Regions from separate parts of the Ruminococcus sp. J1101004sp1_RTP21198st1_B9_RTP21198_201120 genome, predicted to be linked through region 2. Evidence: riboswitches for the same ligand, from Rfam matches in the RefSeq annotation. Region 2 holds a riboswitch; the other holds the start of a gene.
What was found. A riboswitch is a leader RNA that binds a small molecule or an ion and turns the genes downstream of it on or off. The one in region 2 is predicted to bind FMN.

Region 1 (15,726 bases), on a different contig from region 2:
GCATTTTCCATTCTTGGAACCGCCGCACTGACCATTCACAAGGCTCTTGGAACATGCTGTGATCGGGCAGATTCCACCTGTCAGATTCAGATAACACTCACCGCACTGATCGCATTTATATTCTAATGGTGTCACTCCCTGGAAACCAGGTACCGGATATGTATCACAGGCAGCACAGACCATCTTATCTTCCAGATATTCAGAAATTGTCTGCACGCCAACACCACAGGAAAATACAAGAACCAGATCTGCTTCCTGAATTTTGCTCATATGTTTCTGAAGGCGCAGCTCCATGTTCTCCGGATTACAAATATAATCAGTAGTCATAATTCCTGTCACATTTCCTTCAGCGGAAAGCTCCTTCTGAAGTTCAACAGCTTCTTTTTCCGGAAAATGTACCTCTTTACATCCATGACAGTTAATAATGAAAACTTTTTTTCCGGCTGTCAGTGATGTGATTGCTTCTTTTGCTTTTAACTGGGTAATCAACATATCACTTCATCCCCCTTACTGCATTTTTTCCGGCTTTAATACTGTCGATGATCGGAATCTTGGAAGAACAGATATACTGACAGCATCTGCACTCAACACAATCCATAACATTCATGTCCTTCATGCCCTGCCAGTTCTCGTCTTTGGCATATTTTACAAAATACAGCGGAGACAGTTCCATCGGACAGACATCTACACAGCGTCCGCATTTGATACATGGCTGCTCTTTGGTCTCATCTGTATCAATTGCAATGATACCGTTGGAGCCTTTCATCATAGGTACATCCAGTGTATTCAGAGGGAATCCCATCATAGGTCCGCCCATCTTAACCAGAACATCCTCATCTGTAAATCCACCACAGTAGTCGATCAGCTCTCTTACACTTGTACCAATTTTGATGATAAAGTTTCCAGGATTCTTGATCTTCTCACCTGTAACAGTTGCAACACGCTCAATCAGAGGCATTCCTGTCTGGATCGCATCTGAAATTGCCTTTACTGTACTGATATTATCTACTACAACGCCAACATCTGCCGGAAGACCGCCGCTTGGAACGATTCTGCCCATAACACGCTTGATCAGAGTTTTCTCAGCGCCCTGTGGGTATTTGGTTCTGGCAACAAATACTTCCATATCTCCGATATTAGCAACTTTTTCCTGCATTAATTCAATGGCATCCTGCTTGTTATCCTCAATAACAATGATACCCTTCTGGGCACCGGTTGTCTTAAGAACTGCTCGCAGACCAAAAATAATATCATCTGCATACTCAAGAAGTACTCTGTGGTCTGCTGTCAAAAGCGGCTCACATTCGCATCCATTGAGAAGGATGGTATCAACTGGTTTCGCCGGTTTCAGCTTGACACAGGTCGGGAAACCTGCACCACCCATACCAACGATTCCTGCTTCACGAATGATATCAATGATTTCATCCGGAGTAAGCTTGTCAAGGTCTCCATGTGGCTGTACGGATTCGTGCAGAGTATTTTTTCCATCCGATTCAATAACAACAGCCATCACTTCACTGCCTCTTGTGCCATGCATACGAGGTTCAACAGCAACTACCGTTCCGCTTACGCTGGAATGCACAGGAGCGCTGATAAATCCGGCAGCTTCGCCGATCTTCTGACCGACTTTTACAGTGTCACCAACCTGAACGATTGGATTCGCCGGAGCACCCAGATGCTGAGACATGGAAATTACAACCGTCTTCGGATCCGGGAACTTCTTAAGAGCAATGTGCTCACTGAATTCCTTGCGCTCTGACGGATGAACACCACCATAATAACCATCCAGTCTGTTTTCTCTGATTGATTTCACATAATCATTGATCACCTTGAAATTAACCTTGGAGAAATCACGAACCTGTACGGGCTGATTGAGGAATTCTTCCAGACGTCCCTGTTTCGCCAGTCTCTGGTAAATTTTCTCCCATGCGCAGTCCTTATTGGGATCTACTTCGCATTTTCCATTCTTTGCTCCACCGCACTGACCATTCACAAGACTCTTGGAACAGTCAACGATGGGACAGACACCACCGGTAATATTCAGATAACACTGTGCACATGCATCACAGCTCTTCTTGGTAAGTGCCATGCCATGATGACCTCTGTAGTTAAGGGTATTGCTTGCAGCAACAACCGGCTTACCTGCCAGATCTGCAACAGTCTGAATACCAAGACCACAGGAAATTACTACCACATTCTCTGTTCCTTCCGGAAGCAGATCCTGCAATTTTCTTTCTGTGTGCATTTTATTGCATAAGAAATCAACTTTCGCACTACCTGTGACAGTCTTTCCCTGCTCCTCAGCAAACTTCAGGAATTCATCGCAATCCGGTTCCTCAACCGTCTCAAATTCCTTAAAGCACTTATTACAGGCAATCACAAACAGGTTGTCCTTGCCGCTCAGCACTGATGCAAGCTCATCACTGCTTTTCAGCTTGTACTTAGTATAATTTTCCAATTGCTCACCTTCCTTATAATAGAAATTATATTCTTATACTATCTGTTCTTATCCGTTCCCTCCACAAAAAAACTTATAAAAGCAGATAAATAAGTTACTGTTTTTCCTTTATAATTTAACACAAACTGACTATTTTATCCAGTCTTTGTGACTATTCTGCCTTCAAATTATGTTTTATTTTTTCATTGTTGGTTCTTTTTCTTAAGTTGTTCGTATTATAGTTTATGGGAATGGATATGTATTGTAAAAAACGATACTATTTTTACAAAATCATCTGAAGATATGTTATAATGGGAATATCTGTTGAATATCGTTAAAAGAAATATTATGATTCCGTTCAGCATAGAACATTGAATCATTAATGAAAGATACTTACGAGGTGTAAAGCTTATGAAATACAGAGATGAGTTCCACATTGCATCCACTGCGATTCTGCTCAGTGTGGCCATGGTGGGAATTTCCGTAGTCGTTCCCAAAGAAAACAGAGTACCAACTGCCAAGACCACATTAACAGAGGCTCCTGAAACAGCTGCAGAAGCGGAAGCTGCACAGCAGGAAGAATTTCCAATTTACAGTCAGGACAGTAATTATGACGAGACTTACGATTACAGCCAGGGAGATAGTTCCTACGATAACAGCTATGATTCTTCTGGCGGTGATTCTTCAGGAAGCGACCAGATCACTTATCCTACTGAGGATTCTGGAGATAGCTCAGGAAGTGACACTTCCGATATTCCGGATTATACAGAAGATACCTCCGATGATTCCGGACAAGATAACGATGAGAACTGGGATTATATTGATAATGGAGATGGTTCTGGTTCCGATAACGGAGGAAACTATACGGAGGATACCTCCGATCAGGATATTGAATACTATGAATAAAAAGAATCCTGCCCGGCAGGGCTTGGAAATTCCAACAGAATTTCCTGCTACATAATAAAATCCCCGGATTTCCGGGGATTTTATTATTATCTGATCTTATTCAAAAATCCAAATGGTTCCTTATCTTCCAGAAAATGCATCAGCATATATGCCGTCATGATCGCTACATTCTCTTCCTTCAGAATCCGCTTCACTTCCTCGCGGTCCGCCAGAATCACTTCAATCTCTTCCGTATCTTCCTGTGCCTTGGAACTGATTTCGCCGCTGGCATATCCATATACAGTCGCACAAGACTCGTCTGTCATTCCTACAGTAGTGAAATAAGGCTTCTGGTAAGCTTCTGCTACCGGAATGGGATCAAGCTTCAGTCCGGTTTCCTCGTACATTTCACGAATTGCGCCTTCATGGTAATTCTCATCCGGCTCTACCAGACCAGCTGGAAATTCATAAATATAATCGCCTAATGTATAACGATATTGGCGAATCAACACCACTTTGTCATGTTTTTCGCCATAAATGCTATAAATGATCACACCGTCCGGATTGTTCTTATGTGTCACCATTTTCAAGCTGTCTACATCTTTTGCACGGGAAGACACAAAATAGTTTACCGGGGTATTGTGCACACTGGTGGCTTTTACATTATAAAGGTTTACATAACGATTATCTGTCTGTTTGGTAATGCTGTTGATTTTTCCCATAGGAACCTCTTTTCGTCAGTTCTTGCTGTTCTGGTCAGAGGTCTATCTAGATCTCACCAAGGAACAGAGAATCAGTCACCGCGAAGAATCACACGAATTCTTTTATAAATAAAGAACACGATCACTGAGGTTAATGTGTATTTGAATAAATTGAATGGTACAAGGATCATAATTGCAAAAGTAAGAAGGTTGGTTACACCGCTGTGTACTGCTGCACCCATTTCAATAAATGCCTGTACCGGCATTCCAAATGCCTTGCCGTATGCAGGAAGAAGTACAAATGCGTTTACAAAGCATGCAAGCACTGTGGTAAGAATTACACCAGCTGCCATACCTGCCACTGCATGTGTTCTTGTCTTCTTATGCTGATAACGATAGATCAGTCCGGCTGGAACTACATAAGAACAGCCAAAGAGGAAGTTTGCCACATCACCAACGCCTGCTGTCATAGTTCCCTTAGTTACCAGATGTACCAGAATCTTCACCAGTTCGATCAGTATACCTGCTACAGGTCCCATTGCAAAAGAACCGATCAGTGCTGGAATCTCAGAGAAATCCAACTGATAAAAGGACGGTGCCAGAAATGGCAGCGGTACCTCAAAATTCATCAACACACCTGCCACAGCGCCTAACATTGCTACCTGGGCAATGGTTCTGGTGCGGCTTCGCTCCATTACATTTCCATTTTTGATTACTTGTTCGCTCATACTCATTGCTCCTTAAATTATAATATTTAAAGAAAATTTCTGCAAGTATGGGATTAAAATGTTACCAGTAAACAGTAACGGTTACTGTTCACCAGTAACGTTAAAATCACCACATAAAAAGCCCCGAAATCTCTTCCGGGGCAATGAGCACGTACAAAAAAATCAACCGATCTAAATATTCTGCGCGTTCTTCTCTCATCCAGACTTTACTGTCGGTTTTGGAATTTCACCAAATCAGCCGCCAAAGCGGGTCGCGGACTATACCGCCGGTAGGGAATTTCGATTTCCAAGGATTTCGATCACCCTGCCCCGAAGAAATTTTCTTTTCATGGTGGATTATACAATAGAAATAGGATAATTTCAATAGGAAATCTATTTGTACATTTATTTCATATTTTCTATTATATATCTATTATCATTTGTCTTTATTTGCCTCCACAACATGCACATCCATCTGCGGATACGGAATAGAAATTCCGTTGGCATCAAAAGATTCTTTGATTTTCTCATTCAGCCGCCATTTGATCTTCCAGTATTTATCGGTGGGAACCCAGACGCGAAGCCCCATGACTACGGCGCTGTCAGCAAGTTCGTCTACAAAGACCAGCATGTCTTTGTCCGATTTGGTTCCGGGATCTTCCTGTAAAATGTGCTGCAAAAGCTTTTTTGCTTTCTTAATATCAGAATCATAGGAAATTCCCACTTTGATTTCCAGGTTACGCAAATTCTGCGCAGTTACATTGATAATGGTGCTGTTGGATAATTTTCCATTTGGAATGATTACATGCTTATTGTCAATGGTGATCAGGGTCGTATAGAACATCTCAACCTTATATACGGTTCCCTCCGTCCCACCAGCCTGATCCTGTATAATATAATCTCCTACCTGAAATGGCTTAAACAAAAGTAGCATAACGCCGCCAGACAGATTCTCCAGACCGCCCTGCAAAGCAAGACCAATGGTAACGCCGGCAGTTCCCAGAAGAGCTGCTACTGAAGATTCCTTCACACCGAAATTAGTAGCTATATTAAAAATCAGAATCAGATACAGCAAAAATTTTCCAAAAGAACAGATGAACTGGGCAACCCCCATGTCTATGCCGGCCTTTTCCATGGAACGCTTCGCAACTTTCAGCAGCCACTTGATCAGCTTTGTTCCCACATAAAAAGCTACAATAGAAAGAACCACTTTCATTCCGAAGCTGATCAAATCCGGAATATGACCGTTAAAGTAAGCCTTGATCTGATCCCAGTTGGAGCTTACTTTATCCACTGTTTCCTGGACAGTCTCCTGAACTGCATTCTCTATAACCTGTCCTTCCAAATTCCCATCTCCTTTTTTCAGTCCTTTCCCGTAAACAATTCTGTTTCTTGCTATCCAAAAACAATTTCGTCCTGTTTTCCACCGGAAATTCATTTTGGAAACAAATTATCCACCGTCTACTGCAAGACTCTCCACAGTATCAACTGCGCTGCCAGAATTAACGGCACACCCAGACGGAATTTCCATTTTCTGATTTTATGATGAAAAAATTGCATTCCAAGAAGAGCTCCAGCGGAACCGCCAATGGCAGCCACCGCAAGAAGCTGGGCTTCCGGGATGCGCCACTGTTTCCGGATGGCTTTCTGTTTATCGATGCCATACATCCCGAATGCTGCAATATTAACGAAAACCAGATATACAACAAGAATATTTTCTAACATTTTAATCCAACTCTCTAATTTCCCTGCCAAACACGCTATAAAGCGTGTTTGAAAAAGGCTTTCTACAAGGCAATGGCAAGAGAAATAATGTTTTCCCTCTTCTCTTTATTTATTTAATCCCTTCATAGAAAGGCTGATCCGGTTCTTCTTCTCATCCACACCGAGAACACGAACCTCCACAACATCTCCAACGCTTACAGCTTCCAACGGATGTTTGATAAATTTTTCACTCATCTGGGAAATATGAACAAGTCCGTCCTGATGAACTCCGATATCAACAAAAGCTCCGAAATCGATTACGTTGCGGACAGTTCCTTTCAGGATCATACCCTCTTTCAGATCCTTGATATCCAGTACATCTGTGCGGAGAATCGGCTTCGGCATCTCATCACGCGGATCTCGTGCCGGTTTCTCCAGCTCTTTTACAATATCCCGAAGAGTGATCTCTCCAATTTCCAGTTCATCAGCAGTCTTCTTGTAATCCCTGATCTGTCTGGAAAGTCCGGCAAGCTTGCCTCCTGCAATATCCTCAGCGGAATATCCCAGTTTCTCAAGAAGCCTGGAAGCCGCCTCATAGCTCTCCGGGTGAACGCTTGTCGCGTCAAGAGGATTGGAGCCGCCTGTAATACGCATGAAACCAGCGCACTGCTCGAATGCTTTCGGTCCAAGCTTCGCAACCTTCAGAAGATCTTTTCGGCTTGTGAAACGGCCATTCTCCTCACGGTAAATTACAATGTTCTTTGCAATAGCCTTGGAAACACCGGAAATATACTCAAGAAGGGAAGCAGAAGCAGTATTTAAATCCACACCTACTTTATTTACAGAATCCTCAACCACACCTGTCAGAGCCTCGCCAAGCTTCTTCTGGTTCATATCATGCTGATACTGCCCTACACCAATGGATTTCGGATCGATCTTAACCAGCTCAGCCAGAGGATCCTGCACACGTCTTGCAATGGAGGTAGCACTTCTCTGTCCTACATCAAAATTTGGGAATTCGTCTGTAGCAAGCTTGCTTGCAGAGTAAACAGAAGCACCTGCCTCATTTGTAATCACATACTGAACCTTCGCTTCCGGAATCTCCTTCAGCATATCAACAATAACCTGCTCAGACTCTCTGGAAGCAGTACCATTTCCAACAGAAATCAGGGAAATGCCATACTTCTTGATCATAGCTTCTACTGTATCCTTCGCAGCGCGAATCTTCTTCTCGTTAGTAGGAGCAGTTGGATAAACAACTGTGGTATCCAGAACTTTTCCAGTAGGATCTACAACGGCCAGCTTACAGCCTGTACGGAAGGCCGGATCCCATCCAAGGACAGTCTGTCCGGCGATTGGAGGCTGCATGAGAAGCTGCTCCAGATTTTTGCCAAATACTTTGATGGCTCCGTCCTCTGCCTTCTCAGTCAAGTCACTTCTGATCTCGCGCTCGATTGCAGGAGCGATCAGACGCTTGTAACTGTCCTCTGTCACTTCTTTCAGAATCGGTGTAGTAAATGGATTGTCTCGGGTGATCACCTGCTTCTCAAGGTAACGAAGAATATCTTCTTCTGGTGCAGCTACCTTGATAGTGAGGAATTTCTCTTTCTCACCACGGTTCAGCGCCAGCACACGATGTCCAGCCAGCTTCTTCACCGGCTCCTCAAACTCATAATACATCTCGTATACAGACTGTGCCTCCGGATCTTTTGCCGTAGAACTGATGGTTCCTTTTTTTGCAGTAAGATCACGGATGTGGATTCGATAATCTGCCTCATCGGAAATATGCTCTGCAATAATGTCCTTTGCACCAGCAATGGCATCTGCCACAGAAGCAACCTCTTTTTCCTCGGAAACAAAGGCTTCTGCTTCTTCCTCGATGGACTTGCCTGTCATCTGAAGCATAATAATATTTGCCAGCGGCTCCAGACCTTTTTCCTTGGCAATTGTTGCCCTGGTACGTCTCTTCGGACGGTACGGACGATAAAGATCCTCTACCACTACCAGTGTCTGTGCTGCCAGGATCTGTGCTTTCAGCTCTTCTGTCAGTTTTCCCTGGTCCTCAATGCTGGAAAGAACCTGATTCTTCTTGTCTTCCAGATTTCGAAGATAAGTCAGTCTCTCGTTCAGGTTACGAAGCTGCTCATCATTTAAGGTTCCAGTAGCTTCTTTTCTATATCGTGAAATAAAAGGGATGGTGTTTCCCTCATCGATCAATTTAACAGCAGCTTCTACCTGCCATTTCTGCACCCCAAGTTCCTGGGTGATTACCTGTAAAATATCCATTTTTTCAATCTCCTCTTGTTGCTTGTATTTCTAATTTCTGTAACCGTCATTATTTTCTGTATCATATCCGTTTCCAGAATCATTGGTCCAGTTATGAAAGCCGCCGTCAGCAGTTCCATCTCCTGGCAGTCTGTAGTCCAGTTCCCCATCCAGATCCCGATAAAATGCCACCATGGACATTTCCATATAAGGCATGATCCAGAAAAGTGCAATATAGAACGTGAACACAGATAATAACAAAAGCGGGATAAAGCTGAGATTCAGCTTCACATATCTCCAGATATTTCCCTTCATCAGCCTTGCGCTCTCTTTCAGTGCCTGGATTCCTCCAAGCTCTGTGTCATCCGCCATGAGAAAGTAGGTCATGGCAAATGGAAGGGAAATAAGAAAATTCAGCAAAGTGCTTACAGCCAGCAGTCCCAGAGTCATGGAAAGCCACTGGATCTGGGAATCCACAGTCAGTCCCGGATCTGTGGTAAAGCTCACATAATAGTAAGGGATTGCTGTGACCAGCTGGATCAGCGCCAGCACAAAGCCTGCAACGATCACCCTGTCTGGCTGGTTTTTGAAAAAGTAGCCCAGATCTCCCAGAGAAAACTCCTTTCCCCTGGAAATATTCAAAAGCATATACCCCAGACCAGCGGAAATGATCCCCACGATCAGTGACACCACCAGCATAAATACTTCACTGAGAACCAGATCCAGCGCGGATGTGCCAGAAAATAAATTGGTAGAAAGGATTGTTCCTAAAGTATTCAGACCATACACTGCCAGAAGCCCAAGGATCACAGTTCCAACATGTCCCTGCAATGCCTTTTTTGCCTGCAGTTTGATTTCCTTCGTACTTCTTTTTTTCATAATCATCATTCTCCTTTGCAGTGAAACAGCAGGCCGGGATTCTGATGCATCCCGGCCAGATATATTGCAGCACCATTTCGCTGTTTTCACTTTTTGCTCCATTAAGCCATGCCAGTTGTTCCCAATATAGCATTCTTCCATCTGACATCTGTAATTTTTTAATTACGCCGTTCTCTTGTTTCCCCAGAAAAACAGCGCTACCGTACCAGGACCTGTATGGCTTCCGATGGTAGTTCCGATGTTATTGATCTCAACCTTCCCATTTAATTTCGGGAAACGCTCTTCCACCAGCCTTGCCACTTCCCTGGCATCCTCTATACATGCGGACTGGGAAATATAACATTTCCCACTATAGTCAAGTCCGCCCTCAGCGTACTCTTCCATTTTGTCTACAACAGCCCGGATCACCTTTTTCTTGGTACGGATCTTAAATCTTGGGATCAGTTTTCCCTGATCATCCATATTCAGCAGCGGGCAGATATTCAGCATCGTGCCGAAAAAGCCGCTGGCCTTGGAAATACGGCCTCCTCTGATATAAAACGTAAGATCTGTGGAAAAAAACCAGTGATGCAGGTTCAGCTTGTGTTCCTCCGCCCAGGCATGAACCTCCTCAATGGGTCTGCCCTCATCCCGAAGGTCTGCAAGTTTATCCATAAAAAGCCCATATCCGGAGGATGCTCCCAGAGAATCCACCACCAGGATCTTACGCCCCGGATATTTTTCCTCCAGATCCGCTTTTGCAACGTTAGCTGAATTGATAACGCCAGAAATTCCTGAAGACAGGCAGACATGGAGCACATCTTTTCCCTCTTTCAGAAATCCTTCGAAATATTCTTCGAATTCATCTGCATTTACCTGGGAAGTCTTGGTGGATGCACCATCCTGCATGGCCTTATAAAATTGGTCAAATGGCATAGACTGTCCCAGATCATCTGCATATTCTTTTCCATTTAGTTCATAATGAAAGCAGATATAGGAAATATTTCTTTTCTCAAAATGTTCTTTCGTAAGGTCTGCTGTGGAACAGCAGCTGATCACATAGTCGCTCATATTTCCCTCCTGTTACTAATTTTGCAAAACCTCCAGATCGGGTTCTCCCTTATTCTGGAAGAATTTCATTTCTGTACGCAACACTTGCCACTGTATCCGGATCCTCATCCTTGTTAAACCAGAACTGTGCCCGGTTGTCAATCTTGGTATCTGCAGTCTTATAAATATTCAGGTAATCTCCGTCCTCATCACACGCATAGCCTTTTTCCTCTGCAGCTGCGATCAGGTCCGCCTTCTTCGCACCCAGGGTAAATCCACCGGAAAGAGTAAGGGTAAGAGCATCACTGTCGTAATTGCCTACCTCAAGCTCCCGTACAAAACAGTTCTCGATGGCAGTTGCATCCTGGGTAAAATTGTAAACACTGAAATGCACACTCTGGTTATTCTTCATCATGTCTACAAATTCCAGATCCCGGCCAGCCACATAAGCGCCATCTTCCACATCCTGAAGCTCCCAGCCATTCTCAAGGAATGCAGACACCGGAGCCGGAAGGGAATAAAGATCTCCGCAGAATTCCAACTGTGGAGCCAGCAGATCATCTCCCAGCTCAGTAGGAGCGGTATAGGAAGATACGATTTCTGGAACTTCCTCGCTTACACTTCCCTTGTCATATCCTTCTGGCTCTACGAAGTTACGCATATCTACCTGCTTCAGAGTATTGTCATCCTTATATACATAGAAATGAACTTCCTCGTAATAATCTTTCGAGTAGGAATACTTGGTATACAGGTCTCCCTCGTAAGTATCGCTTGGATCACCATAAGCAGCTTTGATATCATCAAAATTGGATTTTCCCATTACGATTCCGCCAGGCAGTTCTACAGGAGTAGCCGCCACATCAAAATCATAGCTTGCATCAATATCAATTCCTGCTACCAGACACTGGTTTAATGGCAGCTGGTTGATTCCAAGATTGATCACATCTACGGAAACGCGGTCGTCCCCTTTGTAAAAACTGATGGAACCATAGGAATTGGTTCCAACGCCCATCTCCGGGTCCTCGTTCTTGCCAAGTGTCCAGTCTGCTGCAAAATCCTGGTAATACATAGGGAACTGGTAAACCTTATCCCCGATCTTCACCTGAAAATCGTACAGGCTGTCGGACAGCTCTGTAACCGTTTCTGCACCAGCCTCAGGCTCATCAGCAGCCTCTCCTGCTGCCTCTGTAGTTTCGGCTTCCTGTGCCTCTGCATAAGCCGCGGACGGAACCGCACACAGGCACATTGCTGTAAAAAGCACTCCCAATACTTTTCTTTTCATACAGAAATTCCTCCTTAGAATGTATATTTGATCAGTCGGCAAGGCCGAAAGCATCGTGTACTGCATTCATAGCCCGGATTCCGTCTTTTTCGTTGATAAGGACGGTAATACGGATTTCAGATGTGGAGATCATATTAATGTTTACGCCTTCATTGTAAAGGCTCTCAAACATCTTGGCAGCCACGCCAGGATTGCTGAGCATACCGGAGCCAACAATGGAAAGCTTGGCGATATTGCGCTCAGAGTGAAGCTCCTTGAAGCCAAGGCGCTCCTGGCTCTCCTCCAGAGTGGCAACTGCATCATCCAGATCATCCTTATTTACGGTAAAAGAAATGTCCTTTGTTCCTGCACGTCCGATAGACTGCAGGATAACATCTACATTAATATTTTTCTTTGCAAGGGTATCAAATACCTTAAATGCAACACCAGGCACATCACGAAGTCCCAGTACTGCGATCCTCACAGCGTCTGTATCCAGCGCAACACCGCTGATCAGCATTCTTTCCACGCTAACTACCTCCTTAACTACCGTTCCTTCACTGTTATTCAGGCTGGAGCGGACCACAAGGGGCACTCCGTATTTCTTCGCCATTTCCACAGAACGGTTGTGAAGTACACCCGCTCCTGATGTTGCCAGATCCAGCATCTCATCGTATGTGATCTCTTTCAGCTTTCTGGCATTTGGAACCTTACGTGGGTCGGCTGTATAAACGCCGTCCACATCTGTATAAATCTCGCAGGCGTCTGCATGAAGCGCTGCTGCCAGTGCCACGGCAGTGGTATCAGAACCGCCTCGTCCCAGGGTGGTATAATCATCATACTTATCCACTCCCTGGAATCCGGTAACGATGACAATCCTGCGGGCATCCAGCTCACGGCGGATACGCTCTGTGTCAATTCTTTTCAATCTTGCATTCTGATGGCTGCTTGTGGTATGCATGGTCACCTGAAAAGCATTCAGGGAAACCGCCGGAACGCCCAGCTTGTGCATTACCATGGCCATCAGAGATACGGACATCTGCTCACCGATGGTAAGGAGCATATCCATCTCACGCTTCGGAGGCTTGTCGTCCATATCATGAGCCATACGGATCAGCTCATCTGTATATTTTCCCATGGCGGACAAAACCACCACCACGTCATTTCCTTTTTTATATTCCTCGATACAACGGTTGGCAACATTATACATTCTCTGTTTGTCCCCAACGGAAGTACCGCCGAATTTCTTAACTATCAGCATAGTTTTTCCTTTCACGCTGTCAGTTTTATTTTTATCTGCGCATACAGACAGTTTCGCGCAGCTGCCCATTACCTGAATAACTGCGGCTTCATGTTATCAGTCTTTCACGCGGATCATGCCCAGAACATTCTCTCCAAGCGCTTTCACACGCTCTTTGTACTCGCCCTGTGTCATAAGTCTGGTAATAAAACCAAATTCTTCCGGAAGGGAATCCGGCTCGATCACAGCCTCAACCTTACCAAAAGCCTTATCCACTTCATCCAGGGAAGTATCCTTCACACGGACAAAAAAACGGCCTTCTACAGAATCCGGCTCCATCAGGGTCATCTCTTCATTGCTCCAGTTATTCGGAATCGTATCATGAAGATGCTTTGCAGCCTCCACAACGTCTGCTACAACTGCACTTGCAGTAGGAAGCTTGCCGGCTCCGCTTCCATAGAACATGGCATCGCCAAGCATGTTTCCATGTACAAAAATACTGTTGAACACTCCCTTTACGCCATAAAGAGGATTCTCCTGTCCTACAAGGAAAGGTGCTACAAGTGCGTAGAAGGAATCGTCTCCCAATTTCTTGCTTGTGCCAAGAAGCTTGATACTTCTCCCCATTTCTCTTGCGTATTCCATATCCTCTGGTGTGATCTTTGTAATTCCTTCTGTATAAACATTTTCAAAATTCAGAAATTTTCCATATGCCAGAGAGGAAAGAATGGCAATCTTACGGCATGCGTCCTGTCCTTCCACGTCAGCGGTAGGATCAGCCTCTGCGTAGCCTTTTTCCTGAGCCTCTTTCAGAACAGTATTGAAATCAGCGCCTTCTGTGATCATCTTATCCAGCATATAGTTAGTAGTTCCGTTCAGAATTCCGCTGACCTCATCGATCTCATCTGCGGTAAGAGAACCGTTGATGGCACGAATGATCGGGATTCCACCGCCGCAGCTTGCCTCGAAAAGGAAGTTGATCTTTTTCTCTTTTGCAATTTTCATAAGCTCAGGACCGTATTTGGCAACCAGAGCTTTATTTGAAGTACACACACTCTTGCCGGCTTCAAGTGCTCTTTTTGTAAAAGTATAGGCAGCACCGGTTCCTCCCATTACTTCTACTACAATTTTAACTTCCGGATCGTTTACGATCTGCTCAAAGTCATGAACAAGAATCTCTTCTACCGGATCTCCAGGGAACTCACGAAGATCCAGTACATATTTGATCTTAATCTCTTCCCCGGCTCTTTTGTTAATCAATTCATGATTGGTGCGGATGACTTCTACTACACCGCTTCCAACTGTGCCATATCCTAACACTGCAATATTTATCATCTGTCCGTTACTCCCTGCCTAAAATTTTTAAATAATGGATTCCTTCCATCTGTTCAATGTCATCCACCATTGCCTCAGCATCCCCTTCTCCCTGAAGGATCTGCACACTTAAGGTAAGAGTGGCAATACCACTGATGGGAATACTCTGATGTATGGTCAGAATATTGCCATGGTTTTCTGCAATAGCTCGAAGAACATTGGATAAAATTCCCGGCTCATCATCCATCTGTATAATAAATGTGATGGTCTTTCCCTTGGCTTCCTCGTGGAAGGGAAAAATATCATCTTTATATTTATAGAAAGAGCTTCGGCTGATTCCCACAGCGTCTGCAGCTTCCTGAACCGTAGCTGCCCGCTTTGATTCCAGAAGCTTCTTCGCTGCAACTACATTCAGAAGCACCTCTGGCACAGCCCGCTCTTTTACTACAAAATATTTATTCTTATCTGTTGTCTTTGGCATCCTGCATTTCCTTCCACTTTCACTGCGCCCTGCAAATCTCTGCCATTACAGCCGCTGTATCCAGACATAATCCGGAAACTGGCCTTACCCTGTTACCGTTCACTCCGTGAACAGCAGCATGCTTTTACTGCTGTTCTGCAGGTCTCTTCGCAAGTGCAATCCATTTCAGATATGCATTAATAAAGATATCAATGGCACCATCCATAACTGCATCTACATTTCCGGTTTCTTCATTGGTACGGTGATCTTTGACCATAGTATATGGCTGCATAACGTAGGAACGGATCTGGTTGCCCCAGCCGATATCCGTTACTTCACCTCGGATTCCGGAAAGCTTGGCTTCTGCCTCCTGCTGTTTCAGAAGATATAACTTCGCCTTCAGCATCTGCATAGCCTTATCTTTATTCATATGCTGGGAACGCTCATTCTGACACTGTACCACGATTCCTGTTGGAAAATGAGTGATACGGATAGCGGATGAGGTCTTGTTGATATGCTGTCCGCCGGCACCACTGCTTCGGTAGGTATCAATACGGATGTCCTCATCATTGACTTCTACGTCCAGATCTTTTTCAATATCCGGCATTACATCGCAGGATACGAAAGAGGTCTGGCGCTTTCCAGCCGCATTGAACGGGGAAATACGTACCAGACGGTGAACACCTTTCTCAGACTTCAGAAGTCCGTATGCGTTCTCTCCGTTTACCTGGAAGGTAACAGATTTGATACCAGCTTCATCGCCGTCCAGATAGTCCAGAACTTCAATTGAAAAGCCCTTGCGCTCAGCCCAGCGTGTATACATACGATACAGCATACTGCACCA
Region 2 (15,726 bases):
CTCGGCATCTGTTTCTGCAATTACATTATCGGAATTCTTATAACTTCCACCAGCAGATCCCTGTGAATAGGAGTACAGATCTCGATGTAACTGCAAAATAATGTTCGGTCTTGGGTTGATATATTCATAACCTTCGTAAATTGTGGAAAGTACTTCACGATAACCAGCAATTTCCTGCTCAGATCGGTTGCGGGGTTCTGCTTTTTGACTTACCAATTCTTCCAAACGCTTATCGCTTGTAAATATACCTTCGATTCGGTTGGATGCTCCCGTACTCTGAACCAATGCAACTTCTAAGAGTGTTTTCAATTCATCTACATTGGCTTCGAGAAATAATTCCTGTTTGCCTTTATGTTCATGAATGCTGCTAACCATCTGAACAATTTCAGGTGTTAACAATTTTTCAGGACTTACAATAAAATCAAAGTCTCTCATAGGAATCTCCTTCACTTCAGATTTATTTCCATCATTCTATCAACAAATGATGGAGATTTCAATAGATTTGATGGAGATAGAATATCCATATACACAATAAATATCCTCATTTCATCCATATATTATATCGTTTTATGGATTGTTTTTTCATTAAAATTACACTATTTTTTCACTATTTTTCATTACTTCATCGTTTTCGCCAACGAATTGAGCAACGCCCGCCTCTCTGGATTCAGATTCTTTTTCTCATAAAATGCTTCTTTAAAAAGCTCTGCATTTTTCCTTTGGTCATCATCCGGAATATGAGAGTACGCATCCGTAATCATATTGACCTGTGCATGGCCGGAATCACCCTGTACTGCTTTGATATCAGATAATGGTACACACAAGCACGGAAAACACTTTATGCAAAATCTTCCACAGTAAAATCTATAAATGATCCGCAAAGGCAAAGGAAACCGACAGTTTACCATGTTTGGAATTATGGCAGTTCTTTTAGGAAGTGGAGATGCATTCCATCTGGTTCCCCGTGCAGTAGCGCTTTGTACAACTGGACTTGAGAACTTTACTGTACAGATGGGGTTAGAAAAGTGGATTACCTCTATCACTATGACTATCCTAAAATCATCCCCGCCTCAGAATTTGCAACAAGTTGTTGCAAATTTTCTATATCCTTTTATTTTACAGAAGTACTTATTTTTAACTTTTTTCCTTCAGATTTTTATATTGCAAAAATCATATCACCATCTGCAGTATATCCTCTATATGTTCTGCATAATAATCAGCCCCATTCAGTTCCCCTTTCTCACCATATCCATACAGGCATCCTATAAAAGGGCTTTTGCAGGACCTGGCACATTCCAGATCCTGTCTCCTGTCTCCGACTACCAGATAAGGGCCACTATATTCCCGGATGATTTCCTGCACAATTTCTGTCTTTGGACGGAATCTGTATGATTCACAGTCATAAAAACGATCAAACCATCGTTCCATCCCAAATTCCTTCCAGTGTGCCTCACGATATGAAGCTTTACAGTTACTTAAGATCACAAGGTGATATCCCCGGTTCTTCAAAGCTGTTAGCATCTCCTCTGCTCCCGGATACCACACTGCCTTATGTTTCCTGATCTGTCTTACCATCAGATCTCCTACCATCCTGCTTGCCTGCTCTTTATAGCTCTGATCCAGTTCCGGCAAAAATGTATTCCACATCTCCTTACTGTTAAGTCCCAGCCAGCCGGCAATTTCCACCGAGCCTATCTCCCGTTCTTCGGTAACCTTCTGTTCTGTCAGCCACTGATAGGTTTCACGAAATGCCGGTTCATAGATTCCAAGGGTATGATGGATCGTTCCATCATAATCGAATATGATCGTTTTTGTCATCATTTATTTTCCTGTCTTTTAGAGCTGCTTCATCAGATTGACCATCTCAATCGCAGATAATGCACAATCATAGCCTTTATTTCCCGCTTTGCTTCCTGCACGCGCAATAGCCTGCTCGATATTTTCAGTCGTGATCACTCCGAATAAAACCGGGATTCCTGTTGCAAGTTCAACCTGTGCGATTCCCTTGGCAGATTCATTACACACCAGATCATAATGTGAAGTATCTCCACGGATGACAGCTCCAACGCAGATAATTGCATCATATTTTCCTGACTGTGCCATCTTCTGTGCTGTAATCGGAATCTCAAATGCTCCCGGTACCCATGCTGCAGTAATGTTCTCTTCTTCTACTCCATGTCTTACCAGTCCGTCGACTGCCCCTCCCAATAATTTATTCACAATAATTTCATTGAATCTCGCTGCCACGATACCAACCTTCATTCCCTCCGGTGCTACTACTTTTCCTTCTACTAAATTGATCTGTCTCATTTTTTCTTCCTCCTGATATTTGCTGTTTTTTATAAATTTATTTCTTTAAAAATATGACCCATCTTTTCCTGCTTCGTCTTCATATACTTCCGGTCATACTTTTGTGCCGGAATCTCCAGAGGTACTCTCTCATTGATCTTCAGTCCGAATTCGCCAAGTCCATAGACTTTATCCGGATTATTTGTCAGTAATCTTAATGATTTCACACCAAGGTCTGACAGTATCTGTGCCCCGACCCAGTACTCTCTGAGATCCGGTGCAAACCCTAACTTCACATTAGCCTCCACAGTATCGTATCCCTGCTCCTGAAGCGCATATGCTTTGATCTTATTGATCAGTCCGATTCCTCGGCCTTCTTGTCTCATATACAGAATAATTCCTCGGCCTTCTGCTTCTACCTGGCGCATCGCTGTCTGCAGCTGCAGGCCACAGTCACATCTGAGCGATCCGAATGCATCCCCTGTCAGACACTCCGAATGTACCCGGCAAAGCACATCCTCACCATCTCCCAGATCACCTTTTACCAGTGCCAGATGATGCTCTCCTGTAATATCATTGATATAACCATACATTTTAAAATCACCGTACTGCGTTGGGAGGTTTGCAACGGCTTCCTCCTTTACATGCTTTTCATGTATTCTTATATAATCCTGCAGATCACGGATCGTAATAAATGTAAGGTTATGCTCTTTTGCCATTTCCCATAGCTGTGATGTACGCATCATAGTTCCATCTTCTTTCATAACTTCACAGCACACGCCGCATTCTTTCAGTCCGGCAAGTCTCATAAGATCTGTTGTTGCCTCTGTATGGCCATTTCGTACCAAAACCCCGCCTTTTCTGGAAATAAGCGGAAACACATGTCCCGGTCTTCTGAAATCCTCCGGTTTTGACTGATCATCCACACACTTCATGATAGTATAGGAGCGCTCTTCCGCAGAGATACCTGTGGTTGTATCTGCGTGATCTACTGCCACGGTAAATGCTGTACTGTGATTGTCCGTGTTCTCCGCAACCATCGGCGGAAAGTTCAATCTCGCCGCAATTTCTGCACTCATCGGTGTACAGATAAGACCCTTTGCATAGGTCGCCATGAAATTAATATTTTCCCTGGTCGCAAACTCTGCCGCACATATCAGATCTCCCTCATTTTCTCTGTCCGGATCATCTGTGACCAGAACTATTTTTCCTTCCTTAAGATCCCTAAGTGCTTCTTCAATTGTGTTGTACTGATAATTTTGTGACATAGTGTATATCCTCCTGTTCTAAAACCCGAATTCTTCAAGAAACTCCATCGTAATTCCGGATTCTTTTTTCTCTTCTTCGTTTTTTCTGATGCCAAGCAGTTTTTCTACGTATTTTCCGATCACATCATTTTCCAGATTAACCAGATCCCCCGGCACCTTTTCCAAAAGAGTGGTTTCTTCTCCTGTATGTGGAATGACCGACACCTGAAAACCAGCTTCATCAACCCTTGCAACTGTCAGGCTGATCCCATCAATACAGACGGATCCTTTTTCCACGATCAGATGCAAAATCTGTGGCGATGTCTCAATTGATACCCAGATGGCATTTTCTTCCCGGAGCATGGAACGTATCACGCCAGTCCCATCAATATGGCCGCTTACTATGTGTCCCCCGAACCTGCCGTCTGCAGCCATTGCACGTTCCAGGTTTACCTGGCTTCCGGCCTTGCAGCTGCCAAGACTGCTTCTTCTGATCGTCTCTGCCATCACATCGGCAGTAAATCCGTCCGGCTGAATCGACGTAACTGTCAGACACACACCATTCACAGCGATACTGTCACCGATCCTTGTCCCTTCCAGGACTTTCCGGGCTTTCACTGCCAGGATCCCTGATTCCCCTGTCAGCTGTATATAACGGACTTTTCCTTTCTCTTCTACGATTCCTGTAAACATGATTCCTCCTGTTTTTTATCACACACCTGACATTTTATCCGGATATCCTTACCGATCTGACAGATATCTGTATATTTCAGTTCCACTGCTTCAGACGGCAGTTCAACTCCAATACCCTCTACCGGTGTCTTCCCAGCCACACCGCCAAACAGCTTTGGTGCCACAAAAGCCTGTACTTCCTTTACAATTCCAGCTCGCAGTGCACTGTCATTTAACGTACCTCCTCCCTCCAGGAGGATGCTGTCAATGCCTCTGTTTCCAAGATCTGCCATCAGCTTCTTAAGGTCTATCTGATTCTTTTCGTCGGGACAGTAAATGGTTTCAACTCCCATGGTATGTAATATTTTTATTTTCTCTTTTGCATTTTTCTGTTCTGCATAAGCCACGATCGTCCGGTACTTTTCCGCACTTTTTACAATCTGACTGCCCGGCGGGATCCTGAGCTTACTGTCACACACAATCCTAACAGGACTTTTCCAGCCTTCTACCCGGACGTTTAACATCGGATCATCTGCAAGCACAGTTCCAATACCAGCCATGATTCCCATGTACTGATGCCGCATATGCTGTACTTCTTTTCGTGCAGATTCTCCGGTGATCCATTTTGATGCTCCTGTTTTCGTTGCGATCTTCCCATCCAGTGTCATGGCATACTTCATTACCACATAAGGGGTCTTCGTAGTAATATAATGGAAAAACACCGGGTTCAGCTGATCACATTCTTCTCTCATAAAATCTTCAACTACTGTTACACCGGCTTCCCTTAACATCTGTACACCTTTTCCTGCCACTTTCGGATTCGGATCTCTGGAACCGATCACCACTTTTCTGATCTTCTGTTCAATGATCGCTTCCGTACATGGAGGTGTTTTACCATGATGACAGCAAGGCTCCAACGTGACATAAATCACCGCACCTTCTGCTGATTCTGTAAGAGAAGCAATTGCATTACGTTCCGCGTGAAGTTCTCCATACTTTTTATGATAGCCTTCCCCGATGATCTTTCCGTCTTTTACGATCACTGCCCCTACCATAGGATTGGGATTCGTCCAGCCTTCTCCTTTTTTGGCCAGTTGAATAGCCCGAAGCATATATTCCTGATCCGTCATTTCTATTCCTTCTTTCTTATTCCTGTTCTTTGCCTGGGCTACGCCGAGGCTTTTAAACATGTGCAATCGGATTCACAGACAAGTGAATGGTATAGTTATTTCGAAAACGATGTACCAGATACAAAAAAGCCTGCAGAAATATCTGCAGGGTGGAATTGATCTGTTACATATGATTGATAAATGAATGTCTGATTTTCCTATATAAAAAGCTCTGAAATGGATCATCATCTCAGAGCTCTGATACTACATTCATTCATACAAAAAATCAACTGTACTATCATCTTCTTCCATCCAGACTGTACTGTCGGCCCCGGAATCTCACCGGATCATGCCTCTCGGCTCGCGGGCTTTACCGCCGGTAGGGAATCTCACCCTGCCCTGAAGATATCTTTTTGTTTATTTTAATACTTTATCTGTTGTTTGTAAAGCAGAATTTTTATTTTACTTAGTTTACTGATGGAGATAGAATATCCATATACACAATAAATATCCTCATTTTATCCATATATTATATCGTTTTATGAATTGTTTTTTTATTAAAATTACACTATTTTTTCACTATTTTTCATTACTTCATCGTTTTCGCCAGTGAATTGAGCAATGCCCACATCTCTGGATTAGCCAATACTTTTGCCAGAAGTTCCGGATCGACTTCATCAGCAACAGAACCGTCACAAGCAACCAAACGATAACGGTTTCTGTATAGAGTTGGTTGAAGCTTCTGGTTAAAGATTTGCAAAAGTTCCCATAGTGCATTATCTTTTAATTTTGCACGCTGGTGATAGAAAGCGGCTTTTGATGGTGTTTCATCAGTGCGTCCGAAAAAATGATAAAGTTCTCTCTCTCTGATATTGTATATCCACTATAGTTTTAGATGTATCATCTTTACCATCTTGAATTGATCAGAAACTGTCATACTGACCTTTGTGGATAGCTTTAAGCCATTTTTAGGGATGTAACGATAGTATGGTTCCTCCGCAATCACCTTCACATTACCCCCGATCTTTGCTGCCAGTTCTTCCGCTGAATCCACATAAAAGAACATTTGTGCATCGGCATGGCCGACCTGTTTCATATATTTTTTCTTCATCATGGTCATTCCTCTTTTGTTCACCGTATCAAAAACAACTTCCATATTTCCAAATTGCCCAATCATACGCAGAAGGGCAATGACCTTATGTTCCTCAAAATAATGAAATAACCCGCCTGCAGTAACGAGAATAGGAGCATCAAGTACATCATTGCGAACTTTTTTGATCCAATCCTTTGCAAAGGCATCCCCGGAAATATATAATTCCCTCTCTGGTTCGGGAAGAAGTCCCCGCCGGTATTCGATTACATGAGGCAGATCCACGGCATACCAGTGTGTCTTCCCGTTATCACATCGGTGATAGGTTGTCTCCAGACCACAGCCCAGTTGGACAATCACACCGTCCGGTCTGCGTTCCAGAAAAGACCGAATAATCCGATCCATATTAGCAGACCGGGAAGCAGAGGCCAAAAGCGTATACTGGTTCTGCATATTCTGTTCAATCAAGTCTAACGGCAGCCTATTTTTCAATTCCAATGCCTTTTTATCATATAAAATTTGCGAGCAATGCTCACTAGCATAAATTCTTCCCAGCATAGGGACAAACAGGGTATCCTCCACGACTCCTAACTTGGACATAGCCAAACCTCCTGTTTTGATACATTACTTTCTGCCGACAAGCAGCCGGGAAGACCCCAGCATCATCATGGCAGCCCGACGGTGGGAGCCAAAAGCTTCCTGTGCAGTGTCAACGAGTCGTACTTCCTCATACCCCATATCCCGCAGTTTCTGCGCAAAATCTTCCATGTCACCGTACATCTTTTGTTTCATATCATCGTTAAGTGCAAAGACGCCGCCTTTTTTCAATACCCGCAGGCTTTCCAGCAGCAGTTTCTGCATATCAGCACCCATAACATTGTGATAGACATAGTTGCTGATGACTACATCAAAACTCTCATCAGGAAAATCCAGCTGCTTCGCATCACCGTGCTGAAATACACAGCGGGAAGCCACGCCCTCACTGGCAGCATTCTTCTCGCAGAGTGCTTTGCTGTAATTGTACACAGCGCCCCAGTAATCAACACCGATCACTTTTGCTTTCGGCCATGTCAGAGCTGAACGGATTGTCAATGCTCCGGAGCCGCAGCCTACTTCCAGAATCTTCCCCTCGCCGTCATAGTCCAGATGAGAAAGAACGACTCGATGAACCTGTTCCATGATTCCGCCACCGCCAAAGGCATACTGCCGCCTGATCCATGTGATCCAGATCAGCAAAACCAAAAGTGCGATTGTGATAACAGTAAACAGAACACCAAGAACAGCGACATGTAATACATAAAAAGAGAGGACAGCCAGCACAGCGGTCAAAACTCCGATTCCGCCAATGATGTAAAAGACAGGGTTGGACATCCAGCTTCCATAGTCTTCTCCGTGGGTACCAAGTCGGATATTTTCCTGCTTACAATGGTTCTTGTTCATTACATTTCCTCCTTCTTTACCCAAGTTTCCAATTCTGGCTTTCTGTCTGCAGTTTTACCATATGGGCATATACACCATTCTTTTCTTCCAGATCCTTTGGTGATCCTTCTTCTGCAACTGTACCATCAGAAAGGACAACGATCTTATCTGCTCCGGCTACGGTACGCATCCTGTGGGCGATAACCAGAACGGTTTTATCTGCGATCAGACGGGAAAGGGCTGTCTGTATCAGAGTTTCATTCTCCACATCCAGGGAAGCAGTAGCTTCATCCAAAAGAATGATCGGCGCATTTTTCAGAAATGCACGGGCAATAGAGATGCGCTGGCGCTCTCCGCCGGAAAGTTCACAGCCATTTTCCCCGATATTGGTATGCCATCCATCTGGTAATTTTTCTGCAAATTCATCTACATTGGCAAGTTTCGCAGCCGCAATGACCTGTTCATCTGTGGCGTCTTTGTTTCCGATTCGGATATTTTCCAGAATCGTATTGTCAAACAGCGTAACATCCTGGAATACGATGGAATACAGAGAAAGCAGTGTTTCCGGGTCTATTCGGGATACATCCATGCCTCCCACGGTAATCTTTCCTCTGTTAATATCCCAGAACCTTGCTGCCAGCCGGGATACGGTTGTTTTTCCGCCGCCGGACGGGCCCACCAGAGCCGTAACCTCTCCCTGCTTTGCCGTAAAGGAGACATCTTTCAATACAGTTTCTCCGGTATTATAGGCAAACCCGACATGGTCAAAGACAATATCATACCCCTGATTGGAAAGCCTATCACTGCCCTGCTGGATGGGATGATCGAGAATTTCATTCATACGGGCAATGTTGGTTCGTGTACTGATGACTGCCGCAAGATTCTGGAGTGCGCCCTGCAGAGGGTCATATAAACGGGATACTACCAGAAGGAACATAAAGAATGTAAGCACGGAGAGGCTCCCTTGCATGAGCAGAACAGCTCCCACCAGTGCAACCGTTGCAATACCAAGCTTCAGCACCAGTGACGCGGAAACCACAAAAGCAGCAAGACCAAATTCATTGAGAATGGAACGATACTCCACAGCACGGATTTTCTTTTCCAGACCTTTTAAATATGCCTGCTCCGCATTGTTCGCTTTCAGGTCACGAACTGTTTCAATACACTCCTGTATCCCGTCTGCGCAGGCCATCTTCACATCCATGGCTTTCTGATTCAGATTTTCCTGAATCTTTGCGGAAAATCCCACAATCGCAAAGGCAACCGGCAGAACCCATAAGGCAGCCAGTGACATTCTCCAGTCCGTAAAGAGCAGACCGATGGAAATCAGGATCGTAGAAATGATTGAACCTGCAAGCTCAGGGATAAAATGTGAAAAACTCTGCTCCAGGAAGGTGCAGTCCGCCATAATGGTACTGGTAAGATCGGCTAAATCCTTTTTCCCGAAAAAAGAAAGGGGGATTTTGCGCAGATGCTCTGCCAGAGTAATACGGCGGATGCCGCTTTCTTTGTAAGTGGCAAAATAGGTGGCATTGTATTGAAAGAAAGTGGTCAGCAGTATCAGGCCGATACACACCACGCAGCCTGCCACATAAAATGGAATTTTCCCACCGGGAACACCCCCGTTCATCAGATCGCTGACCAGGTAATATAAAAGTCCCACCGGGAACATAAAAGACAGATTCTGAAGGACACAGGCCAGGCAGCCTTTGATTAGGTCTTTTGCTCCCTGTTCAGACAGGGCATATTTTTTCTGCAGTTTTTTGATCATATCACTGCACCTCCTTTGTTACCTTCCATTGTACGGAAGTCTGGTAATTTTTCCACATACGGCTGAAAATGCCGTCTTTTGCAAGCAATTCACGGCTGTTCCCGCACTCGGCAACCTGTCCGTCGCAAATGACAAAGATCTGATCCACATTTGTTACGGTAGAAAGCCTGTGGGCAATCATAATCACCGTCTTTCCCTCGGAAAGTCTTGAAAAAGCAGCCTGTACGCGCTTTCGTTATCCGGGTCAGCAAAGGCAGTGGCTTCATCCAGAATGATGATTGGTGCATTTTTCAGCATTACACGGGCAATGGCAATTCGCTGCTGCTCGCCGCCGGAAAGATAGACACCTTTTGTACCGATGACCGTATCCACACCCTGTGGGAGTTTTTCCAGAATATCATCGCATTGGGCGTGATGAAGGGCAGCCAGAACTTCCTCACGGGTAGCTTCCGGTTTCCCCATACGCACATTTTCCAGAATGGATGCCTTGATCAGACGGCTGTTCTGAAATACGAAAGACACTGTGTTCATGAGTTCCTCTTTCGGGATGTCTTTCACATTAACACCACCGATTTTTACCATTCCGCTCTGTGGATCAAAGAATCGGGAAATCAGGTTGGCAAGGGTTGTTTTTCCACCGCCGGATGGGCCTACAAAAGCTACCGTCTGTCCTGCAGGAATGGTGAGTGAAATATCTTTTAATACTTCTTTTTCTCCATCATAGCTGAAATGAATCGATTTCAGTTCCACGGAAGCATTTTGCGGATGCATAGGATGTCTGGTTTCCTCCAGAGGCTTCAAATGCAAAACGCTGTCAATTCTCTGTAAAGCGTCATCTACGATCATGGCATTTTCACTTTGGAACATGATGCGTGTCAGTGTAACAGAAATAACCGGTGTAATGATAATATAGAAAATGAGATCCAGTAAAAAACTGGAAGTCACACCCTCTTGCGTAAGCAACAGTCCTCCGGCGATCAGTGTGGCAAAAACTCCGTTAATTGCAGCTGTATAGAACATCATCGGTGTCCGAAGCTGCTTAGTATAAGCAATCACCCATACTTTATACCGGTCAATGGAGTCTTTAAACTTCTTAAAGGAAAAGATCGTCTGGCCAAAAGTTTTTACCACCGGAATCCCGCGGACATACTCTACCGCTTCATTGGACATATCATCCAGCGCATTCTGGTATTCTTTCATCTTTTCCTGCATCTGCTTTCCGGTCATTGCCATCATGATCAGAAACCCCAGCACAACCGGAACAAGGCTCAATAGTCCCAGTCTCCAGTCAAACACGAACAACAGCACCAAAAGACCGCAGGGGGTTGCAATGGCATTGGCTCTGTCGGGAAGCTGATGGGCGAGATAGGTTTCGGTGGCTGCGCTGGATTCGTTGACAATCTTGCGCAGTTTTCCGCTGCCAAAACTCTCGGCAAACCCAAGAGGAAGCTTAACAATATGCTCCATGGTCTGGATACGCAGGTTTGTGGCGATACGAAATGCTCCCAAATGGGAACACATCAGCCCTGCTATGTAGACAAGCACCGCTATAACCGCAAACAATACTGCCATCCAGCCATTACCGGTCAGGTTCTGTGCCTGGCCAAAATTCGGTGCCACCTCCAATACTTCCTTGATCATTTTCCAGATGTAATAGAAGGGTACCAGAGCAATCAGGGCACTGATTGCAGAAAGCACCCAGGAAGCATAGGTCAGGTACTTATGGCTGCCTGCAATTTCCAGCAGGCGTGATAAATTGGATTGTTTTTTCAAAAAAATTCCTCCTTTTCTTTGTGTTTATGATAAAGAGAACACGTCTATGTTCTTACAATATCCGAATTTAGGTTAGCAGTAGCTAACTGTCAAACAAAAATTATAAGGCATTACTGCCCCATAATTTTCATCCATCCTGCTGTATAAAAGGCGCGCATTTCTCTAACGTAGTTTTCGGCATCTTTTAGCGGCATTTCATGAATGATCAATTCAAAAAAAGTATGAAACATGCCGGTGATCAGAATATGCTCCAGCGAAGGATCGATATGGGGAGAGGGCCTTCCAAGCTTCCTTAAAACCTCCTGATAGGCATGAGTCCCTTCCACTTCAATCTCCACCATTTCATCAATTAGCCCGGCAAATTTTGTTCCTTCCGAACAGACAAGGATCAGTTTACATTCCTCTAAATGCTCATACGCATAATGAAGAATATCGTACATGCAGATTCCCGAAATATCACTCATGACTTCCGGCTGTCTGGCAGCTGGAAGTTCAGCAAACTCCTGCTGTGCCTTTATAAAACGGTTGCGAATATATTCATAATGCTCACCAACGATGGCTTCAAAAAGTTCTTCTTTACTTTTGTAATATCCGTAAAAGGCTCCGGTAGTCATTCCCACGGATTTCACAATATTCCGCAGGGAAGCGTCTTTATATCCTTTTTCTAAAAATTCTGCTTTCGCTGCCCGATGGATATTTTCTAAAGTCGTTCCATTTCCGTTTATTTTGCACACCTCCTATATAACAGTGCTATATAACACTGTTATAATTTTAATCTTTAAAAAAGATTTTGTCAAGAGCAACAAGAAATAGTTGCATAAAAACAGCAATCCAAACATCATTCTGCACTTTATTACTGATAAAATTTTTAAATACTGGTTTTGACAAAAGTTTTATTTTTTCTAACTAAAATGATAAGCAGGGTGGAGTTTGTTATCACACCCTGCTTTGTGATTATAATGAATTATTCAAAGATCTTCTTCACTTTTTCTTTCAGCCTGTCCATGCGTCTGTAAACCGCCTTTTCGGTAATCTTCAGATACCTGGCAATTTCATGAGTGCTATACCCCTGGATCTTCATCAGAACGATCTGCAGGGTAAGCCTGTCCACTGTGATCAGTACATGATACAATTCCTGATTTTCAATATGATCCAAAAAATCCTGTACTGTTTTCGGTTCTGCCTGATCTGTGGATGCTGCAACAGTATCAAGGTATGTACCTGTTTCCTGCACACGTTCATAATATCGTCTGTCTGAATTAAATGCCTGACGGTCATAAAGACGGATTACTTCAATTATATCTTCAGAAACACCGCTGTCTCTTAAAATCTTTTCTTCTTTCTCTTTCCAGAGCTTCCATTTGCGCTCTGCTTTTCCATGGTTATATGCCATTTTCCTTACCTCCAATCTGATTTGTTTGAACATTCAGATTGGAAAGGGTGGAGAACGGCAGCCAATACCGGAAGAAGCCTTGTCCTTTTTCCCAACAAATATCGACAAACAAAAAACCGCAAAGGCTGTTAAACCTTTGCGGCAGTGAGAAAAATAAGAACTACGTTGTAGATATAAAACTTCTACATTAGGGGCGTGAGAGTGCCACCAACAGCAGAAGATTTTTTTGACAGGCTATCCTCATTCCTGTATGAAATTATGTAGGTAGTTGCTGCTGTGGATAAGCAGCGGGGCGGCTGAAGCAGACCAGCACATAAAAAATCCCTCCAAACTCAAAACGGGTTCAGAGGGAAGATGTGTAATAAGGCATGATGAAGCCGCCCACCGAAACACCGTTTTTTTATTCGGTGGGCTTATCCTTTATCTCTTTTGACCGGGCAGAAATCTCGTTTTCCTGCTTTCTAAAAACCGCCTCTTTCAACCTTTCAAAACTTTCATTACTGATCACATGTTCTATCCGGCAGGCATCGACTTCTACAGTTTCAGGATCAACACTTGCTGCGATAAGCTGTTCCGTAAAGAAGCAATGACGTTCATAAATCTTTTCGGCCACCTCCCGGCCTACATCGGTCAAATGGAGAAAGTGATCTTCATCCATTGTGAGAAAGCCGCCATCCTTCAGAGTGTTGACCGCCACACAAACACTCGGTTTTGACACTCTCATGTGCCGGGCAACATCTACGGAGCGCACCATGCCAAGTTTCTTATGGAGAACAAGGATGGTTTCCAGATAGTCCTCCCCGGACGCATGAAGTTTCATCGCTACCTCCTTTACTGCACCAGTTTCCAGCCGATGGCCTCCTGTCTGGCCGTCACAAAGTCGGCATACAAGCCCTTCTGCTGGATCAGCTCCGCATGAGTGCCGCTCTGGACAATGTGAGCATTGTTTAACACGAGGATTTGATCAGCGCTGCGAACGGTTTTCAGGCGATGGGCAATCATAATAATGGTCTTGTCATGAGTCAGTGCCTCGATAGCCCGCTGCAATTCGTCCTCATTCTCCGGGTCAACGCTGCTAGTTGCCTCGTCCAAAATAATGATAGGCGTATTTTTCAGCATGGCGCGAGCGATGGAGATGCGCTGCTTTTCACCACCAGACAAAGTGCCGCCGCCCTCGCCGATCACAGTATCATAACCCTCCGGCAGAGCAGAAATAAAGTCATGGCAGCAAGCCTTTTTCGCCGCTTCAACCACCTGCTCATGGGTGGCGTCCGGGCAGCCAAACTTGATATTATTTTCAATCGTATCTGCAAACAGGTACACGCTCTGGAACACCATCGAGATATTCTTCATCAGACTGTCCAGTTTGAAATCCCGTACATCTTTGCCGCCAACCGTAATTCTCCCGGCGTCTACATCCCAAAACCGGGCAATCAGGTTGCACATAGTCGTCTTGCCAGAACCGGACGGGCCGACAATGGCAGTGGTCGTTCCGGCAGGGATCGTAAAGCTGACATGATCCAGAATTTTTCGGTCTGCATAGGAAAAGTCCACATTATCAAATATAATTTCCGAGGATGCCGGAACCACATCCGCCCCCTTTTCATCCATGACCGGCGTATCGTCAATAGAGTTTGCCGTATCCATAGAAGCCGCCAGCATTTGCAGCAGGGAGGCCATGTTTCCGGCGTTTTCCAGATCATTGAATACCATAAAGGAAGCGACCACCAAAATCACGCCATAGGCCAATGACAGGGAACCGTTCAGCCAGAAGTAAATGGAGGCCAGGGGCAGCAAAACACTGAACACCCGGACAACAACCTGTTTCAGGGCATCATAGGGGACACTGGCTTTTGTCAGTTTCAAATTGTCCCGGCAGCTTGCCTTGATTGCGCTGTCAATGGACTGTGTGCTGTCCTTCTCCATACCGAAGGCTTTCACGATCCCCATCCCCTGGATATACTCCAGGACGGATTCCACAAGGCTTTCCTGTGTATGCTGCCGTACTCCGCTTAAGCATGCAGATTTACGGAGCGCAAGCTCCGCCGCTGCAAGATAAAGCAGGACGCCGATAGCGGCAATCAGACCGATCCTCCAGTCAAAAACCAGCAGGACGATGACAAGCGCCACCGAATTGAAAAATCCGCCCAACACAGATACCAGCACACGCGCCGCCGAATTTTCCACATCCCCTAACGTGGTGGTAACGATAGCGGTAATGTTCCCGATACTGTTCTTGTTAAAATATCCCATCGGGATGTAACGCAGCCGGTCTCCGATGTGGATACGCTTTTCCGCCACCATACAGTAGCCGGTTTCCGTCTGCTCCATCGTGGAGAAATATGTCGTGATGATCCTTCCAACCAGGGAAACAGCCATGATGCCCAAAGAAATCCAGATAAACCGGCTGTCCCGGTTATCGGATACCAGCGCCTCCACCACGATAAAGAGGGCGGCAAACTGTAAAGCCGCAAACAGGCCGGAGAGGAACGCAAACAGCAGGGATTTTTTCAGCAGTCCCTCTTTGCTGCCAGCAAACGCAATAATTTTTTTCAATGTTCCATACATTTGACACCCCCCCTTACATCTGATCCTTTGCGCCGATATGCGCCTGCCACATATCCCGGTAAAGAGGACAGGTTTCCAGTAACTTATCATGCGTTCCCTGGGCATGGATAGTTCCATCCTTGACCACCACAATATTGTCCGAACCGATAATGGTAGACAGGCGATGGGCAATCACGATCAGCGTTTTACCCACTGTCAGGGCAGAGATTGCTTTCTGCACAACTGCCTCATTCTCTGGATCGATATATGCAGTCGCCTCGTCCAAAATGACCACAGGGGCGTCCTTCAGCATGGCGCGGGCAATGGCAATCCTCTGCCGCTCACCGCCGGAAAGATGGGAACCGGCGCTGCCGACAACGGTATCATACCCTTGATCCAACTTGCGGATAAAGGTG

Region 1: another riboswitch for FMN. It lies ahead of AB5618_RS12430 (ECF transporter S component); the one in region 2 lies ahead of ribD (bifunctional diaminohydroxyphosphoribosylaminopyrimidine deaminase/5-amino-6-(5-phosphoribosylamino)uracil reductase RibD).

The regions. Positions count from the first base shown of each region.
Region 1 is NZ_JBCOMI010000016.1:80,871-96,596, reverse strand. Features, by position in the region: gene AB5618_RS12450 (methylenetetrahydrofolate reductase C-terminal domain-containing protein) at 1-492, opposite strand, end outside; gene rsxC (electron transport complex subunit RsxC) at 494-2,458, opposite strand; gene AB5618_RS12440 (hypothetical protein) at 2,849-3,343, shown strand; gene AB5618_RS12435 (NUDIX hydrolase) at 3,430-4,044, opposite strand; gene AB5618_RS12430 (ECF transporter S component) at 4,116-4,751, opposite strand; FMN riboswitch at 4,935-5,072, opposite strand; gene AB5618_RS12425 (mechanosensitive ion channel family protein) at 5,167-6,075, opposite strand; gene AB5618_RS12420 (DUF1294 domain-containing protein) at 6,192-6,455, opposite strand; gene AB5618_RS12415 (Tex family protein) at 6,561-8,720, opposite strand; gene AB5618_RS12410 (DUF975 family protein) at 8,751-9,578, opposite strand; gene AB5618_RS12405 (DegV family protein) at 9,741-10,628, opposite strand; gene AB5618_RS12400 (hypothetical protein) at 10,678-11,889, opposite strand; gene AB5618_RS12395 (aspartate kinase) at 11,921-13,129, opposite strand; gene AB5618_RS12390 (homoserine dehydrogenase) at 13,226-14,443, opposite strand; gene AB5618_RS12385 (ACT domain-containing protein) at 14,451-14,903, opposite strand; one part of gene prfB (peptide chain release factor 2) at 15,028-15,726, opposite strand, start outside.
Region 2 is NZ_JBCOMI010000021.1:45,227-60,952, reverse strand. Features, by position in the region: gene AB5618_RS14570 (Fic family protein) at 1-435, opposite strand, end outside; gene AB5618_RS14565 (hypothetical protein) at 618-824, opposite strand; partial or broken gene AB5618_RS14560 (hypothetical protein) at 865-1,053, shown strand; gene AB5618_RS14555 (HAD family hydrolase) at 1,171-1,821, opposite strand; gene ribE (6,7-dimethyl-8-ribityllumazine synthase) at 1,837-2,310, opposite strand; gene AB5618_RS14545 (bifunctional 3,4-dihydroxy-2-butanone-4-phosphate synthase/GTP cyclohydrolase II) at 2,340-3,557, opposite strand; gene ribE (riboflavin synthase) at 3,576-4,229, opposite strand; gene ribD (bifunctional diaminohydroxyphosphoribosylaminopyrimidine deaminase/5-amino-6-(5-phosphoribosylamino)uracil reductase RibD) at 4,211-5,338, opposite strand; FMN riboswitch at 5,614-5,728, opposite strand; gene AB5618_RS14530 (class I SAM-dependent methyltransferase) at 6,201-7,007, opposite strand; gene AB5618_RS14525 (class I SAM-dependent methyltransferase) at 7,032-7,847, opposite strand; gene AB5618_RS14520 (ABC transporter ATP-binding protein) at 7,864-9,597, opposite strand; partial or broken gene AB5618_RS14515 (ABC transporter ATP-binding protein) at 9,599-11,370, opposite strand; gene AB5618_RS14510 (TetR/AcrR family transcriptional regulator) at 11,481-12,095, opposite strand; gene AB5618_RS14505 (ECF-type sigma factor) at 12,335-12,763, opposite strand; gene AB5618_RS14500 (metal-dependent transcriptional regulator) at 13,164-13,583, opposite strand; gene AB5618_RS14495 (ABC transporter ATP-binding protein) at 13,595-15,331, opposite strand; gene AB5618_RS14490 (ABC transporter ATP-binding protein) at 15,345-15,726, opposite strand, start outside.